4 regions of the Tepidicaulis sp. genome follow, and region 2 is predicted to be linked to each of the others. Evidence: predicted binding sites of a transcription regulator. Region 2 holds the regulator's gene; each other region holds the start of a gene.
What was found. The regulator LexA, encoded in region 2, represses DNA repair genes until DNA is damaged. The targets are predictions, from matches to a motif close to TGTTCNNNNTGTGTTCNG.

Region 1 (4,210 bases), 1.5 Mb from region 2:
CCTCTTGGCGCTCCCGCGTCTTCATTCAGGAGAAAGGAGGAAGCCATGCCGCCGCCTTTCAAACCCTTGCGTCTTGATCATGTCGTGCTGCGTGTGCGCGACATGGAAAAGACGCTGACTTTCTACCGCGATGTGATCGGCGCCGAGCTTGAGCGCGAGATCCCGGAAATCGGGATGAAGCAATTGCGCGCCGGCGCCTCGATCATCGATCTCGTTCCCGCCGCAGCGGGCGCGGAAGCGGTGCCGGAAAGCGCGCAGAACATGGACCATCTCTGCCTGCGCATCGAGCCTTGGAGCGAAAGTGTCCTGGCCGCGCATTTTTCCCATTTCAGCGTGCCGGTGGAAGGCGAAGGCATCCGCTACGGCGCCGAAGGCAACGGCCCCTCGATCTATGTCCGCGACCCGGAAGGTAATGTCGTGGAACTGAAAGGCCCGCCGCTGGAGGGGTGAGACTGTTCCCTTACGTTTTTGCTTTGGGCTATCTTTCTGAACAAAAGAATTTAGTTTTAGGGGTTCGCCGCAGCTGAACGTCTAGCGCACACAAATTCTTGAATAAAATGAGTTTTTAATCTAATTGCATAGCAGGGTGATACGGCCCATTTAAGATAAAAAGGTGAGGACGCCAGTGTCGCGGTTTTCTAAAGGGAGTGAGACTTTTTTAGAGTTGGCAACGCCTGAAAGTTTTGGCCAGTTGAAAGATGAATGGGCTAGCCAAGCCATCAAATATGATGATGACAGTTATGCTGAGGCGTATTTGCAGCACGCGGAAAGCATCATTGCCAAGCCGTGTGAAGGGCGACCGAGGGGTACGTTTTATGGGATTTTTATCCTAAAAGACTCTGCGTCAAATTGTCTCGGAATGGCCCATTTCAATAGAGCACAGTTGCCAAAAACGGCAGGTTGGACGTTGCGTACTGTTTGGGTGCAGCTTGCCCCTAAGTATGATTACGAAGAGCTGACGGAACAGGAAGCTGCAGATATCGTTGCTGGTTTACTCTTTTCTGCGATTAAACTTTGTCGGGAAGGCGAATTGAAATCAGATCACCTAAAAGTTCATTTGCAAAATTCTGGTGATCGTCAACTTGCGATGGGGTTGGCTCGTGCTCTAGAAAATGATTCGCCGGAAACGAAAGTTTCTGTTAGGGGAAACTGGCTACACTTCGACAACGTAGCCTGAAAGTGGCCGTAAGGGAGATTGGTGGGATGACCTATGAGCAAATGCAGAAAGCTGCTTTAGTGGCTGTAAGGGTGATGGGCCCAGCTCTAAAGAGTGTCTCTTGGTTCAAGCGTAATTGGCAAGAACCTGTGACTGAAGAAGAGAAAAAAGCAGCATAATCTCCCTAAACCCCGCTTCGGCGGGGTTTTCTATTTAGCATTCCGGTTTGCAAGGCCTCAGTACAAAACTTTGAATTTTTGCGCCGCACTACATCGCTCAGTTGTGGACGCATAACTGAGCGTAGTGCTAGCTATCTTTCTACTTGGTCGGTTGGGGCACTACACTGCTATGCGCCCGATGCGTGTGCGCAGCCCGGCGCACACGTTCATGTTCCCAAAATGTTCTTGTTTGGCGCGGCCTGCTTCGCTAGCCTGGGCAAAACGGGGAATTTGCCAAGCGCGCGTTTGGAGCGCGCGGGAGCGGAGCAGCCATGGTCGCGCATGTGGAAACGGTGGCCTTTTGGGGGCTGGACGCAAGGCCGGTCGATGTGCAGGTGCAGATGGGCCCGGGCCTGCCCGCCTTCACGATTGTCGGCCTGCCGGACAAGGCGGTGGGGGAAAGCCGCGAGCGGGTGCGCGCCGCCCTTGCCGCGCTTGGCCTGGGTCTCCCGCCCAAACGCATTATCGTCAATCTCGCCCCGGCGGACCTGCCCAAGGAAGGCTCGCATTTCGACCTGCCCATCGCGCTTGGCCTTCTGGCGGCGATGGATGTCATCGGCGCCGAGGATCTTTCCCGTTTCGTTGCGATCGGGGAGCTGGCGCTTGACGGCGCGCTGACCCCGGTGACGGGGGCGCTGCCCGCCGCTGTCGCCGCCAACGGAAGGGGCAAGGGCCTGATCTGCCCCCATGGCTGCGGCTCCGAAGCGGCCTGGGCTGGTTTCGGATCCGAAACGGCAGGCGTGCTTGCGCCCAAAAACCTCATTCAGCTCATCAATCATTTTAAGGGCAGCCAGTCCCTTTCCGAGCCCGTGCCGTTGAAGGCGGAAGACGCGGCAGGCCCCCTTCCCGACATGAAGGATATCAAGGGCCAGGAAAGCGCCAAGCGGGCGCTGGAAGTGGCGGCGGCCGGCGGGCACAACATGCTGATGGTCGGCCCGCCCGGCTCCGGCAAATCCATGCTGGCCGCGCGCCTGCCCGGCATTCTGCCCCCGCTCGGCGCCCGTGAGATGCTGGACACCTCCATGATCGCCTCGATGGCGGGCCAGCTTGCAGGCGGGCGTCTGACGCGGCGGCGCCCTTACCGCGCGCCCCACCATTCCGCTTCCATGGCGGCCCTTATCGGCGGCGGCCACCGGGCAAAGCCGGGCGAGGTCTCGCTTGCTCATGGGGGCGTGCTCTTTCTCGATGAGCTGCCCGAGTTTTCCCGCCAGGTACTCGATTCGCTCCGCCAGCCCATCGAGACGGGCGAGGCCGTCGTCGCCCGCGCCAATGCCCATATCACCTATCCGGCCAGGTTCCAGCTCATCGCGGCGATGAACCCCTGCCGCTGCGGCCATGCCGGGGACATGAGCCAGGCCTGCGCCAGGGTGCCGCGCTGCGTGGGCGACTATCAGGCCAAACTTTCCGGCCCGCTGATGGACCGGATCGACATTCATGTAGATGTGCCTGCCGTCTCCGCCGCCGATCTGGCGCTGCCGCCCCCTGCCGAAAGCTCCGCCGATATTGCCCAGCGCATCGCCCGTGCCCGGCAAATCCAGGCAAAGCGCTACGGCGATGTGACTGTAGGTCACGAAAGTGGTGAGAGTGAGGGGCGCACGCTCCTTCAGGCAGGCACGTTTCTCAATGCCCAGGCCGAGGGCGAGCTTCTGGAAAAAGTGGCAAGCCCCGATGAAGCGGGCCGGGCGCTTTTAAGCGAGGCGGCGGAGGCCATGAAACTCACTGCCCGCGGCTATCACCGGGTGCTGCGCGTCGCCCGCACCCTTGCCGATCTCGAAGGCACGGCCTCCGTCGGCCGCCTCCATATCGCCGAGGCGCTTTCCTACCGCCAGCTTGCCGCAGGAAGGCTCGGGGCCGCCGCCTGACGGGCCGGAAGAGGCCAAAACCCGCACAATACGGGGCATTTTAAGCCCTTTGTAACTTCTCCGGGCGAGGCTGGAGGGACCGCTGAAGAGCCGGGCGCGCTGCGCCGCGGCTCCGGGCGGCGTGGCAGACCCTGCTTGAGCTATATGCGGGGGCGTAAAGGGGAACGCAGTTCATGATGGGCGCGGATATGCTGCTCGGCCTGATGGCCGGCACCGGGATGATCGGGGCGGGGGCGGCCTCGGTTTTCGGTCTGCTTTATCTGCAGGAACGCCGCAAGGCGGCGCGTCAGCGCGCGGCTTTCGAGGCGCGCTTCGAAACATTGTCCGACCGCAACTGGGAACTGAAAGAAAGCGAAGAGCGCTACCGCACGCTGATCGATGCGCAGGGCGATGTGATTTTCAGAAAAGACCTGCGCGGCTTTACGACCTATGCCAATGACGTTTTCTGCCAGACTTTCGGCGTGCCGCGCGATGAGGTGATCGGTTCGGTCTTTATTCCCGATGTGCCTGAAGGTGAAATCCCCGCCTATTTCGGTGACTTCGCAGGCCTGGCTTTGCCGCCTTACCGGGTGCGATACGACCAGCATGTCGTCACCACGCGCGGCCCGCGCTGGTTTGCCTGGGAGGAGTTTGCCATCCGCGATGAAGACGGGCGGCTTGCGGAAATTCAGACCATGGGCCGGGACATTACCGACCGCAAGCTCGTCGAGCAGCAGCTCGGCGAGGCGCTGGAAGAAGCCCAGCGCGCCAACAAGGCCAAGAGCCTTTTCCTTGCGACCATGAGCCATGAAATCCGTACACCGATGAATGCCGTGCTCGGCATGACGCAGCTTCTGCTCGACACCGAGCTGGTGCCCGCCCAGCGCTCTTATGCCGAGGCGGTGCGCGACTCCGGCCGCTCGCTGCTCGCCATCATCAACGACATTCTCGATTATTCGAAAATCGAGGCGGGCAAGATCCATCTCGATAACGAG
Region 2 (4,210 bases):
CTTGAAGCGGAGCGCATTCCGCTCGCCGAAGCGGGCCACCGGGTGCTCGCCCGCGATCTTGCCGCTTTGCGCACGCAGCCCCCTTTCGATGCCTCGGCCATGGACGGCTATGCGCTGAGGGCAGAAGACGCCGCCAAGGTGCCGGCGGAGCTGAAAGTGATCGGTGAAGCACCGGCCGGGCGCGCCTTTGAGAGCAAAGTAGGCTCCGGCGAGGCGGTGCGTATTTTCACCGGCGGGCCGCTGCCTGAGGGCGCCGACACTATCGTCATTCAGGAAGATACGGAGCGCAGCGGCGACACCGTGCGCATTCTGGAAGCGGCCGTCCCCGGCAAACATATCCGCCGCGCCGGGCTCGATTTTAGCGAAGGAGAAAGCGTGCTTAAACAAGGCGCGCTGCTCGGACCCGCCGCGCTCTCCCTTGCCGCCGCTGCGAACCATACTGCGCTCGATGTTTACCGGCGCCCGCGCGTTGCATTTTTTGCGACGGGCGATGAGCTGGTGCCTCCGGGCGAGGAGCCGGGCCCTTCGCAAATCGTCGCCTCGACGGGCGCGGGCCTTGCCGCCCTCATCCGCCGCTGCGGCGGCGTGCCGCTCGATCTTGGGATTGCACGGGACAACCGGGAAAGCCTTCTGGAAAAAGCGGACGCTACAAAAGACGCCGACATGGTGGTGACGCTGGGCGGAGCCTCGGTCGGTGAGCACGATCTCGTGCAGGATGTGCTGGGCGGCGCCGGGCTCGACGTCGCCTTCTGGCGCATTGCCATGCGCCCAGGCAAGCCCTTGATGTTCGGTGCGCTCTCGGGAAAACCTTTTCTCGGCCTGCCGGGCAATCCCGTCTCCGCGCTTGTCTGCGCCGAGCTTTTCCTCAGCGCCGCGCTGATGCGCCTTCAGGGGCGGCAAGCGGCGCACCCCCGGCTTTTGCCCGCCCGCCTTGCCGTGCCGCTCAAAGCCAATGACACGCGCCAGGACTACATCCGCGCTGCGCTTGAGGAGGAGGACGGGGAATGGCGCGCCAAGCCGCTTTCCGTTCAGGACAGTTCCATGCTTTCCGGCCTTGCCCGCGCGGGCTGCCTTATCGTGCGTCCGCCCCATGCGGCAGCCGCGGAAACCGGGGCGCTGGTTAATGTCCTCCCCCTTGAAGGGTAATTTTATCCACAGAAGGGTTGACGCGGAAAAAGAACCAAACTAGAACAAGTGAAATGTTTATCGTTTGTTCTAGATATTGGGGCCGCACCCATGCTCACACGCAAACAGCATGAACTTCTTATGTTCATCAACGAACGCCTGAAAGAAACGGGCGTTGCGCCTTCCTTCGACGAAATGAAGGAAGCGCTGAATTTGCGCTCGAAATCGGGCATTCACCGGCTCATCACAGCGCTGGAAGAGCGCGGCTTTATCCGCCGCCTCGCCCACCGGGCCCGGGCGCTGGAAGTGCTGAAACTGCCCGATGCGGCGGCCCCGAGCCTGGCGCGCGGGCGCGGCTTCGAGCCGGAGGTGATCGAGGGCGGCGGCGCCCCCGCTGCGAGCCTGGCACCCGCCCCTGCCAATGAGAACGATGCCCTACCCGTCTCCGTCATGGGCCGGATTGCCGCCGGTACGCCGATCGAGGCGCTGCAGGAGGAAAGCCATCAGGTTTCCGTACCGCTTGCCATGCTCTCCAACGGCGAGCATTACGCGTTGGAAGTCAAAGGCGATTCCATGATCGAGGCCGGCATTCTGGACGGCGACACCGTGATCATTCAGCGCTGCGATACGGCCAATAATGGGGAGATCGTTGTGGCGCTGGTCGATGGCTACGAAGCAACCTTGAAGCGCCTGCGCCGGAAAGGCGATTCCATTGCGCTGGAAGCGGCGAACCCTGCCTATGAAACGCGGATCTTCGGCCCGGACCGGGTGAAGGTTCAGGGCCGCCTTGTCGGCCTAATGCGCCGCTACTAAGCGCCTGCAAACTACCAGGGGCGTGTCCAGGGCCGGATGCCCTGCACGCCCCTTACCGTTTCCACTGTCAGCTTTCCCTCATTCCAATAAAGCGCCTGCGTGCCCGTGCGCGATAAATCGCCGTAATCGAGCACCAGCCGGGCATGGCAGGCTTTATCATCAAGCCCCCATCCCACATCTTTTTCCATCACAATAATGTCTGCCCACGGACAATCCTCAAGCAGTGCCCGCTCGTCTTTGATGTGAGCGATGCGCGGGGCGCCCGGCGCTTCATAGAGACAGGAAAGCCCGTCGCAGCGCCAGGGCGTCTCTTCCGCCGCCGCGCGGGGGCTGCGGGTGTCGCCTTCCTCCCGCAGCCAGATGGAAGCCTGAAAGGCCGGGCGCGATGCATTGAGGATGAGCTTGCCGTCTTCGCCCCGCACCGCAATAAGGCGGGCATTTTCGGATATGAGAATATCGGGGCGCGGCGCAAGCGCCCAAAGAAGAAGCCCGCCCGCAAGAAAGAGGCTGCCGGCAAAGCGGACCCGCCCCTTCCATAAGGCAAGCCAGAGCCCGCCCAAAGTGACGAGCCCCAAGGCGGCCTCCGGTCCGCCCGGCACGCCGCGCACCGCGCCCGGCCACGCGGCAACGGTGGCAGCAGCAGCAAGCAATCCTTCAAGCCCGAGCTCCATAATGGCGAGCGGCCAGGCCTCGAGCCCGAAAGGCATGAGCGCGAAAGCGGCAACGGCAAAAGGCATGACGAGCAGCGCGACAAGCGGCATGGCAAGGAGATTGCCTGCGAGGCCATAGGCGGCGACACGGTTGAAGTGGAACGCGGCAAAGGGTGCCGTGGCGAGCCCGGCAATGAAACTCGTCAGCAAGAGCCCGGCCCCATAAAGCAGCGCAAGCTGCAGCGGCCCGCGGGCGCGCCAATCCGCGAGCAAAGCATTGAGCTGCGCGGCGCGGGTTTCATACACCGCAACCAGTGCCGTCACGGCGGCAAAGGACATTTGAAAACCGGCAGAGAGCACGCTTTCGGGCCGGAGCACCAGAAGCGCAAAAGCGGCAAGCGCCACATTGCGCATGGTCATGGCCGGCCGGTCGAGCATGAGCGAGAGCAGCACAAGCGCGATCATGATGAAGGCGCGCTGGGTCGCCGTGCTCATGCCGGAAATGACGAGATAGGCGGCGGCACCTGCAAGCGCGAGCCCGGCCGCCCATTTCTTCACCGGGTAATGCAGCGCAAGGCGCGGCACCAGCGCCATGAGAAGGCGCAAGCCTCCGAAGAGCGCGCCCGTCAGCAGCGCCATGTGAAGACCGGAAATCGCCAGCACATGGGCAAGGCCCGAGGCGCGCAAATTTTCTTCCACCTCTTGCGGCAAATAAGCCCGCTCGCCGGTCATCAGCGCAACGGCGACCGCGCCGGTGTCGGGCGACATGGCGGCGAGCACCCGCGCGCCGATAGCCTGGCGCAGCGCATGCAGTGCTCTACGGGCGGCAACAAACACGCCCTCCGCCTCTCCCTGGATTTCCGGCGCGCCCAGCATGACGCCGCCCGCGCCGATCCCCTCGAACCAGAGCACCCTGCCGTAATCGAACCCGCCGGGCGCGGCAGGCAGGCTATTGGGCCAAAGCTTCACCGGCCCTTCGATCCGGTCACCGGGCCGCAGCGCCAGCGCGCGCGGGTCCGAGCCCCGGTAGGTGAGGCGAACCTTGCGGGGCGGGTCCGGCACATGTTCCAGCGCCTCGATCTCTACATCGGCGCGCAGCCGCCCGTCGCCCTCCCGGCTCACCGCGCTCACCGTGCCCTGCAAAATGCCGTAGGAGAGCTCACCCGTGAGCGGGGAATGATCGATAATGCTGACGCGCAGCCCCGCGAGCGCAAAGCCGAGCGCGGCAAGCCCCGCCGCTATGAGCGCAAGGCGCAAGAGCGGGCGCGCCGCAAGGCGCCACTGAGCCAGGAACGCGGCAAGGGCAAGGAGCGCCGCCCAGCCCCAGGCCGGCTCGAACCGCAGGCTAAAATAAAGGAGAATCCCGAGCCCCAGGAAAACCGGCGCCCAGAGGCCGAACCTCTCCGATTCCCGCAAGAGCCCGTGCCATAGGGAAAAAACCGGGCCGGAGAGCCCCCTCCAGGTCCGCCCCAGCCCCCACCTCCCGGACCCGGCGGGCCAAATATCTCCGGTACCTAGCGCGATATCCCCCTCCTCAAGAACAAATCGCGAATATTTCGCCCCGCAGAGCCCGGAAAGCCGGAAAAAAGTATGCGCGGAACGCTACCACGCCCCCTTTGCCT
Region 3 (4,210 bases), 1.0 Mb from region 2:
CGCCCGGCAAGGTCCGGCCATTTTCCGCTCATGCGCCCTCTCCTTCATCGAAAAGGCCGCTTTGCCCTGCCCCGCTTCCTGATGCGGGTGCGGGCAAGCCAAGATGGCGGAAGGCAAGCGCGGTGAGCACACGCCCGCGCGGCGTGCGGTTCACGAAACCCTGCTGAATGAGATAAGGCTCGATGATTTCCTCGATCGCATCGCGCGGCTCGGAAAGCGCGGCGGCGATCGTTTCGATGCCGACGGGCCCGCCGGAAAACTTCACCGCCACATTGCGCAAATAGCGGTGGTCGAGCGCATCGAGACCGCGCGCATCGACCTCGAGGCGCTCCAGTGCTTTATCGGCCAGTGCCGCATCGATGGCGCCTTTACCGTCCACCACAGCAAAATCGCGCACCCGGCGAAGCAGCCGCCCGGCAACACGGGGCGTGCCGCGCGCGCGCCGGGCAATTTCCTTTGCCCCGTCACTCGTGATCGAGGTGCCGAGCACGCCCGCACCGCGCGTGACGATCGCTTCAAGCTCGGCCTCTTCATAAAAATTGAGCCGCACGGGAATGCCGAACCTGTCGCGCAGCGGCGTCGTCAAAAGTCCCGTGCGCGTCGTCGCGCCGACCAGCGTGAAAGGCGCAAGCTCGATGCGCACCGAGCGCGCCGCCGGTCCTTCACCGATGATGAGATCAAGCTGAAAATCCTCCATCGCCGGATAAAGAATTTCTTCGACCGCAGGCGAAAGCCGGTGGATTTCATCGATGAAAAGCACGTCCCGCTCTTCAAGATTGGTCAGCAGCGCGGCAAGGTCGCCTGCCTTGGCAATGACGGGGCCCGAGGTTGCGCGGAAATTGACGCCAAGCTCGCGCGCCACGATCTGCGCCAATGTCGTTTTGCCAAGGCCGGGGGGCCCTGCAAAAAGCACATGATCGAGCGCTTCGCCGCGCGTGCGCGCCGCCTCGATAAAGACGGAAAGATTCTCGCGCGCCTTGCGCTGGCCGACAAATTCGGAAAGGCGCTGCGGGCGGAGCGCCACATCGAAATCTTCTTCCCGCTCCCCGGCGCCCACCAGTCTTTCACTCATCGGGCAAGCTCCTTCAGCCCAAGCCGGATCAAGGTTTCAGGCCCGGCCTCATCGTCGAGTTTCGCGCGCGCCTTGCGCACCGCCTCTGCGGCCTGCGCGGGCGCATAGCCGAGATTGGTCAGCGCGGAAATGGCATCGGCCTCGGCATCGGTCGGCTTTGCTTCTTCCGCCCCGCCCTCCGACACGGCGATGGCAAAGGCGCCTGCGGGCGCTTTGTCTTTCAGCTCCACCACAATGCGCTGGGCGAGCTTGGGACCGACACCGGAGGTCTGCGCCACCGCTTTTTTATCCTGCGTCGCCACTGCCGACTGAATGCCTTGCGGCCCGAGCGTGCCGATAACGGCAAGGGCAACGCGCGCGCCCACGCCCTGCACGCTTTGCAAGAGGCGGAACCAGTCCCGCTCCCCCTCGCTTGAAAAGCCGAAGAGCCGGATTTCCTGTTCGCGCACATGGGTGTGGATGAGAAGCGCCGCCGCCTCCCCCACCGCCGGCAGGCGGCGCAGCGTATAGGACGAGCATTCGACGAGATAGCCGACGCCGCCCACATCCAGGATCAGCCAGTCCTCACCCAGCTCATCGACAATTCCCTTCAGCTTGCCGATCATGCGCGCGCCCTGCCGGAGGTGGTGGCTTTGACAAGCGCCGCATCGATGCGCGCCTTCGCCCCGCGCATCTGCGCATGGCAAATGGCGGTTGCCAGCGCATCGGCCGAATGCTCGCTGTCGATCACGGCTTTGGGCAAAAGAATGCCGACCATGGTGCGGATCTGATGCTTGTCCGCATGGCCTGCCCCCGTCACCGTCTTCTTGATCTGATTGGGCGCATATTCGCCGATCTCAAGGCCTGCGCGCGCGGCAATGAGCAGCGGCACGGCCCGCGCCTGGCCGAGCTTCAGCGCCGCCACCGCATCTTTCGCCACGAAGGCGGTTTCGACGGCGACCGCCTGCGGCATGAATTCTTTCATGATGGTTTCGAGCGCCGCTTCGATCTCTGCCAGCCTGACCGGCACGGAGGCTTTGTCATTGGAGGCGATCGTCCCGTTCGCCACATGGGTAAGGCGCGAGCCCGCAGCCTCCACCACCCCCCAGCCTGTGCGCCGGAGGCCCGGATCGATGCCTAAAAGACGAAAGGCCCCGCTCATGAAACTGCCGCTCTCCTGATTCCGACTCGCGTCTTTATAACAGGAGGCTACACCCCAAGACGCGGAAAAGAGAAGAAATCGGGAACAAAAAAGCCCCTCCCGGTCCGGAAGGGGCTTTTGAAAGGCCGTGAATGGCGGCCTTAAAGCTTAGGCCGAGAGCTTTTCGAACACCGCGTCGGACATTTCGTAATTGGCGTAAACCTGCTGTACGTCGTCGCAATCATCCAGCGCGTCGAGCAGCTTGAGCAGCGTTTCGCCTTTTTCCTCGTCCACTTCGATATTATTCTGCGGCTTCCAGATCAGCCGGGCGGAGCGGGCCTCGCCGAATTTTTCTTCCAGCGCGCCGGCCACTTCATGCAGCGCATCGGGCGCGCAGATCAGCACATGCCCGTCCTCATCGCTCTCGCAATCATCGGCCCCTGCCTCGATCGCCGCTTCCAGCATGGTCTCGGTATCGGCAACGTCCGCGCCATATTCGATCGAGCCCACATGGTCGAACATGAAGGAGACCGAGCCCGTCTCACCCAGATTTCCGCCGTTCTTGGAGAAAATCGAGCGGACCTCGCTCGCCGTGCGGTTCTTGTTGTCGGTCAGCGCCTCGACAATCACGCCGATGCCCGCCGGGCCGAAGCCTTCATAGCGCATGTCGAAATAGTCGTCCCCGCCCTGATCTGTGCTCTTCTTGATGGCGCGGTCGATATTGTCCTTCGGCATGGACTGGGCGCGGGCGGCCAGAATGGCGGCGCGCAGACGCGGATTGTGCTCGGGGTCCGGCAGGCCCATTTTCGCCGCCACGGTAATTTCCTTGGCGAGTTTGGAAAACAATTTGGCGCGCTTCTTATCCTGCGCGCCCTTGCGGTACATGATGTTCTTGAACTTGGAATGTCCGGCCATAGGCCCCTCCGACACCTGACTGTCACTCGCCGCGGGCCCGCGGCAATGCGGCCCTCACTCGAACGGCAATATCTGAAATCTCGCGCCCCTTATAGAAAGAGCCGGGCCCAAAATCCATAGGGCACGCGAATCCGGTTGGCCCGGCGGGTTTTCGGGAGAATTCCAGGCCCCATTTTCCAGGGAATTAGAGTAAATACTCTTATTTAATGAATTAACTATTTCATCATACTTTTGGGAGTTTACTGTGGATAAGACAACTCTACCAGGCATTGAAATTTGAACTAACACTTCTGGTTGTGTTGTCGAAATGACGCTCGTCGGAGGAACCCGCCCCACTCACCCTCTCCGATGAGCTGCGCTGCAACACCCCCGCAGCGTCAAAACCCCGTCTGGACCGGCAAAACGCCTCGGCTGGTTCGGGCGGGGTTTTTCTGTGTGCGCTGGGAAAGGCACTCAGGCCGGGCGCGCCGGTTTGAGCCGCCCGCCGAGACGCAGGGGCTCCACACGCTCGGCCAGCCCGTCCGCCCCGGTTTCCACGAAAACGCCGCAGACCGTGGCAGGCCCGAGCGCCGGGGTGAAGCGCCCGCGCGGCATCTTGGTGACGAAGCGGTTGACGGGTTCGTCCTTTTCCATGCCGATGACGGAATCATAATCCCCGCACATGCCGGCATCGGTCTGATAGGCGGTGCCGCCGGGCAGGATCTGCGCATCCGCCGTCGGGATATGGCTATGGGTGCCCACGACAAGGCTGGCGCGTCCATCGCAGAAATGACCCATCGCCATTTTTTCCGAGGTGGCCTCGCCGTGAAAATCCACCAGCGCCGCATCCGCCACATCGCCGAGCGGACATTCGTTCAGCGCCTCATCGACGGAGGCGAAGGGATCATCCATCGCATCCATGAAGACCCGGCCCATGGCATTGATGACGAGCACACGCGCGCCGTTTTTGGCCTCATAAAGGCCGTTGCCGCGCCCCGGCGTGCCGGGCGGGAAGTTGCGCGGCCGGATGAGCCGGTCCTCGCGCTCCACATGCGCCAGCGCCTCGCGCTGGTCCCAGGCGTGATTGCCGAGCGTGATGGCGTCGGCGCCGGCATCGTAAAGCT
Region 4 (4,210 bases), 150 kb from region 2:
AACTCGGCCGGCAGAACCGTCGGTTCGCGCTCTGAGTTATCGTAGTTGTCCTGATAATCGACCGTATCCTTGTCGATATCGTTGAGAAGCGCATGGGCGGCTTTCGCCATGCGCACTTCCGTATAACGCATGGCGGCGGGCGGATCACCGTCCACCGAGCCGAAATTGCCCTGCCCGTCGATCAGCGGCAGGCGCAGCGAGAAGTCCTGCGCCATGCGCACCAGTGCGTCATAGATCGAAGAGTCGCCATGGGGGTGATATTTACCGATCACATCCCCGACCACGCGGGCGGACTTGCGGTAAGGCTTGTTCCAGTCGTAGCCGTTCTCGCCCATCGAGAAGAGAATGCGCCGGTGCACGGGCTTCAGCCCGTCCCGCGCATCGGGCAGCGCACGGCTAACGATCACGCTCATCGCATAATCGAGATAGGAGCGTTTCATCTCCTCTTCGATTGCGATGGGGCTTACATCGCGCTCCGGCGGAACACCCCCGCCTGCGCCGCCGGGGCCATCGGAGCCCCCGCCATTGCCCAAATTTCCACCGCCTTCCGGGAGAGGTTCATCGCCCGGTGCTGTCGTGTCATGCGTGTCGGACAAACTTGCTTACCTTCAAAAAACTGCCCCGGAAGCAGGATGCGCCGGGGCACATAATCGGACCCAGAAACGGATAAGGACGGCTGCCCGAATCCTCTGAAATATGAGAGGCGGAGAATAGCATTTCACCCCTTCAAGGGCAATCATCATATGCCTTCGGAAGCACCCCTTAAGTCTCTGACTTTCAAAGAAAAAATGCCTCTGACAAAAGTGCCCTCCGCGGCGCGCGGAGACAGGCAAAAATCCGCCCTGCCCGCACAGATTTTTGCCCGGGGAATTGGCTCTGAAACGAGGGCTTGAAAAGACGAAGGGCGGCTCGCGCCGCCCTCCTAAACCTCGCTCTGGAACGCGTCCTTAGAACGGAATTTCGTCGTCCATGTCCTGGTTGAAGCTGCCGCCGCCGCTCTGGCCGCCGCCGAAATTCCCGTTGTCGTAGCCGCCGGAGGAACCGCCGAAGTCGCCCCCACCGGAGCCGCCGCCGCTGCGCCCGTCGAGCATGGTCAGTGACGAGTTGAAGCCCTGCAGCACGACTTCCGTTGAATAGCGGTCCTGACCGGACTGATCCTGCCACTTGCGGGTCTGCAGCTGGCCCTCCAGATAGACCTTGGAGCCTTTCTTCAGATATTGCTCGGCAATCTTACAAAGGCCCTCGTTGAAGATCACGACCCGGTGCCATTCGGTGCGCTCGCGCCGCTCGCCGGTATTCTTGTCACGCCAGCTGTCTGAGGTCGCAACGCGCAGATTGCAAATCGGCCGGCCGTCCTGGGTGTGGCGGATCTCCGGATCGGCGCCCAGGTTCCCGATCAAAATGACTTTGTTGACGCTCCCGGCCATATGGTGCTTCTCCTCGTATTTTTGACCCTGCAGGCACCCGCAGCTTAAACCAGCGGCGCGCAGGACGAATAATCTGGACGCGACCCTAAAGGAAAGCCCAGATCGGGGCTATAGGTTCGGCGGAAATGGCCCCGCTTTACCTGTGGACAGAATGGGCCGGTCGGCTCTTGCCAGACTCAGCGCCGCGTGCCATTTGTTCTTATTATGTTCCACAGGTGGCAGGAAGGGTCAAGAAGCCGTGTCCACCTCCCCGCGCAGGGGTGAAAAATTCCCCGATGCGCTATATGAACGGCCAGACGGTTTTCACCCGCCCCGACGCCCACACAAAGCCAGTTAGGATTTTGACGCGCCATGCAGAAGTTCATCACCGTTTCCGGCGCCCGCGAACACAATCTGAAAAACATCACCGTGCAAATCCCGCGCGACAAGCTGGTGGTGATCACGGGCCTGTCCGGCTCGGGCAAATCCTCCCTGGCATTCGACACGATCTATGCGGAAGGCCAGCGGCGCTATGTGGAAAGCCTGTCGGCTTATGCGCGCCAGTTCCTGGAGATGATGCAGAAGCCGGATGTGGACCAGATCGACGGTCTCTCCCCCGCCATTTCCATCGAGCAGAAAACCACCTCGCGCAACCCGCGCTCCACGGTCGGCACGGTGACGGAAATTTACGACTATATGCGCCTGCTTTGGGCGCGTGTCGGCATTCCCTATTCCCCGGCCACGGGCCTGCCCATCGAAAGCCAGACGGTCACGCAGATGGTGGACCGTATCATGGCGCTGCCCGAAGGCACGCGGCTCTACCTTCTTGCCCCCATCGTGCGCGGGCGCAAGGGCGAGTACCGCAAGGAATTCGCCGATCTGCAGAAACGCGGTTTCCAGCGCGTGAAGGTCGACGGGCAGTTCTATGAGATCGACGAGGTGCCGGCTCTCGATAAGAAATATAAGCACGACATCGATGTGGTGGTGGACCGGCTCGTGGTGCGCGGCGACCTCGGCAACCGGGTGGCGGACTCTCTTGAAATTGCCCTGCCGCTTGCCGACGGTATCGCCGTCGCCGAACTCGCCGATGCCAAGGAAGGAGAGACGCCGGAACGCATCATCTTTTCCGAACGTTTTGCCTGCCCCGTTTCGGGCTTCACGATCGACGAGATCGAGCCCCGCCTCTTTTCCTTCAACAACCCTTTCGGCGCCTGCCCGGCCTGTGACGGGCTTGGCACGCAATACATCATCGATGCCGATCTTGTGGTGCCCGATCCCGGGCTGAGCCTGCGCCAGGGAGCCGTGGCGCCCTGGTCCCGCTCCACCTCGCCCTATTACACACAGACACTCGACAGCCTGGCGCGTAAATACAAGTTCTCCATGACCAAGCCTTGGTCGGAGCTGCCTAAACAGGCCCAGAACGTCATCCTCTACGGGTCCGGCAACGAGGAAGTCACCTTCAATTACGACGATGGCATGCGCTCCTACCAGACGCGCAAACCTTTCGAAGGCGTCATCCCCAATCTGGAACGGCGCTGGCGTGAGACCGACAGCAGCTGGGCGCGCGAGGAAATCGAGAAATATCAGAACGTCACGAATTGTGAGACCTGTAATGGCTACCGCCTGAAGCCGGAAGCGCTGGCCGTAAAGATCAGCGGGCGCCATGTCGGTGAAGTCTCTCAGCTGTCGATCAAGGAAGCGGATAAGTGGTTTGCCGAGCTCGACGGTTATCTCACCGATAAGCAGCTCGAAATCGCCAACCGCATCCTGAAGGAAATCCGCGAACGCCTTCACTTCCTCAACAATGTGGGGCTCGATTATCTCAGCCTCTCGCGTAATTCCGGCACGCTGTCGGGCGGGGAATCCCAGCGCATCCGTCTTGCCTCGCAAATCGGCTCAGGCCTCACCGGTGTGCTTTACGTTCTCGACGAGCCCTCCATCGGCCTGCACCAGCGTGACAATGACCGCCTGCTCGCGACGCTCGAACGGCTGCGCGATCTCGGTAATACCGTCATCGTCGTGGAGCATGACGAAGATGCCATCCGCACCGCCGATTACGTGCTCGATATCGGGCCCGGTGCCGGCATCCATGGCGGGCATATTATCGCCGAAGGCACGCCGAAAGACATCATGGCGAATACGGAAAGTCTGACGGGCCGCTACCTGACCGGCTTCGAGCAGATCGATATTCCCTCCGAGCGCCGGCCCATCTCCGATACGCGCCGCCTGAAAGTCACCGGCGCGCGCGGCAACAATTTGAAGAACGTGACGGCGGAAATTCCGCTCGGCACATTCACCTGCGTCACCGGTGTGTCGGGCGGCGGCAAGTCCACCCTTCTCATCGAGACGATCTACAAATCCGTTGCCCGCCGCCTCACCGGCGCGCGCGAACATGCTGAACCCTTCGACCAGATAGAAGGGCTGGAGTTTCTCGACAAGATCATCGATATCGACCAGTCGCCGATCGGCCGCACACCGCGCTCGAACCCGGCGACCTATACCGGCGCCTTTACCCATATCCGCGACTGGTTTGCGGGCCTGCCGGAATCGCGGGCGCGCGGTTACAAGCCCGGCCGCTTTTCTTTCAACGTCAAAGGCGGGCGCTGTGAGGCGTGCCAGGGCGACGGCGTCATCAAGATCGAAATGCACTTCCTGCCCGACGTTTATGTGGAATGCGATGCCTGTCACGGGCACCGCTATAACCGCGAAACGCTGGAAGTGAAATTCAAGGACAAATCCATCGCCGACGTTTTGGAAATGACGGTGGATGAGGCCGCTTCCTTCTTCAAAGCCGTCCCGGCCGT

Region 1: the regulator LexA is predicted to act here: its motif matches at 1,545-1,562, upstream of ACOQOT_RS17035 (YifB family Mg chelatase-like AAA ATPase).
Region 3: the regulator LexA is predicted to act here: its motif matches at 2,283-2,300, upstream of ruvC (crossover junction endodeoxyribonuclease RuvC).
Region 4: the regulator LexA is predicted to act here: its motif matches at 1,622-1,639, upstream of uvrA (excinuclease ABC subunit UvrA).

The regions. Positions count from the first base shown of each region.
Region 1 covers NZ_OZ244942.1:3,544,411-3,548,620, forward strand. Annotated here, with positions in the region: gene ACOQOT_RS17020 (VOC family protein) at 46-450, shown strand; gene ACOQOT_RS17025 (hypothetical protein) at 626-1,177, shown strand; gene ACOQOT_RS17030 (hypothetical protein) at 1,204-1,335, shown strand; gene ACOQOT_RS17035 (YifB family Mg chelatase-like AAA ATPase) at 1,647-3,236, shown strand; gene ACOQOT_RS17040 (response regulator) at 3,410-4,210, shown strand, end outside.
Region 2 covers NZ_OZ244942.1:1,475,156-1,479,365, reverse strand. Annotated here, with positions in the region: gene glp (gephyrin-like molybdotransferase Glp) at 1-1,146, shown strand, start outside; gene lexA (transcriptional repressor LexA) at 1,237-1,938, shown strand; gene ACOQOT_RS06915 (ComEC/Rec2 family competence protein) at 1,950-4,004, opposite strand.
Region 3 covers NZ_OZ244942.1:2,490,893-2,495,102, forward strand. Annotated here, with positions in the region: gene ybgC (tol-pal system-associated acyl-CoA thioesterase) at 1-32, opposite strand, end outside; gene ruvB (Holliday junction branch migration DNA helicase RuvB) at 29-1,072, opposite strand; gene ruvA (Holliday junction branch migration protein RuvA) at 1,069-1,677, opposite strand; gene ruvC (crossover junction endodeoxyribonuclease RuvC) at 1,674-2,213, opposite strand; gene ACOQOT_RS11925 (YebC/PmpR family DNA-binding transcriptional regulator) at 2,361-3,107, opposite strand; gene ACOQOT_RS11930 (TIGR00282 family metallophosphoesterase) at 3,561-4,210, opposite strand, start outside.
Region 4 covers NZ_OZ244942.1:1,628,770-1,632,979, forward strand. Annotated here, with positions in the region: gene gyrA (DNA gyrase subunit A) at 1-440, opposite strand, end outside; gene ACOQOT_RS07650 (single-stranded DNA-binding protein) at 948-1,427, opposite strand; gene uvrA (excinuclease ABC subunit UvrA) at 1,779-4,210, shown strand, end outside.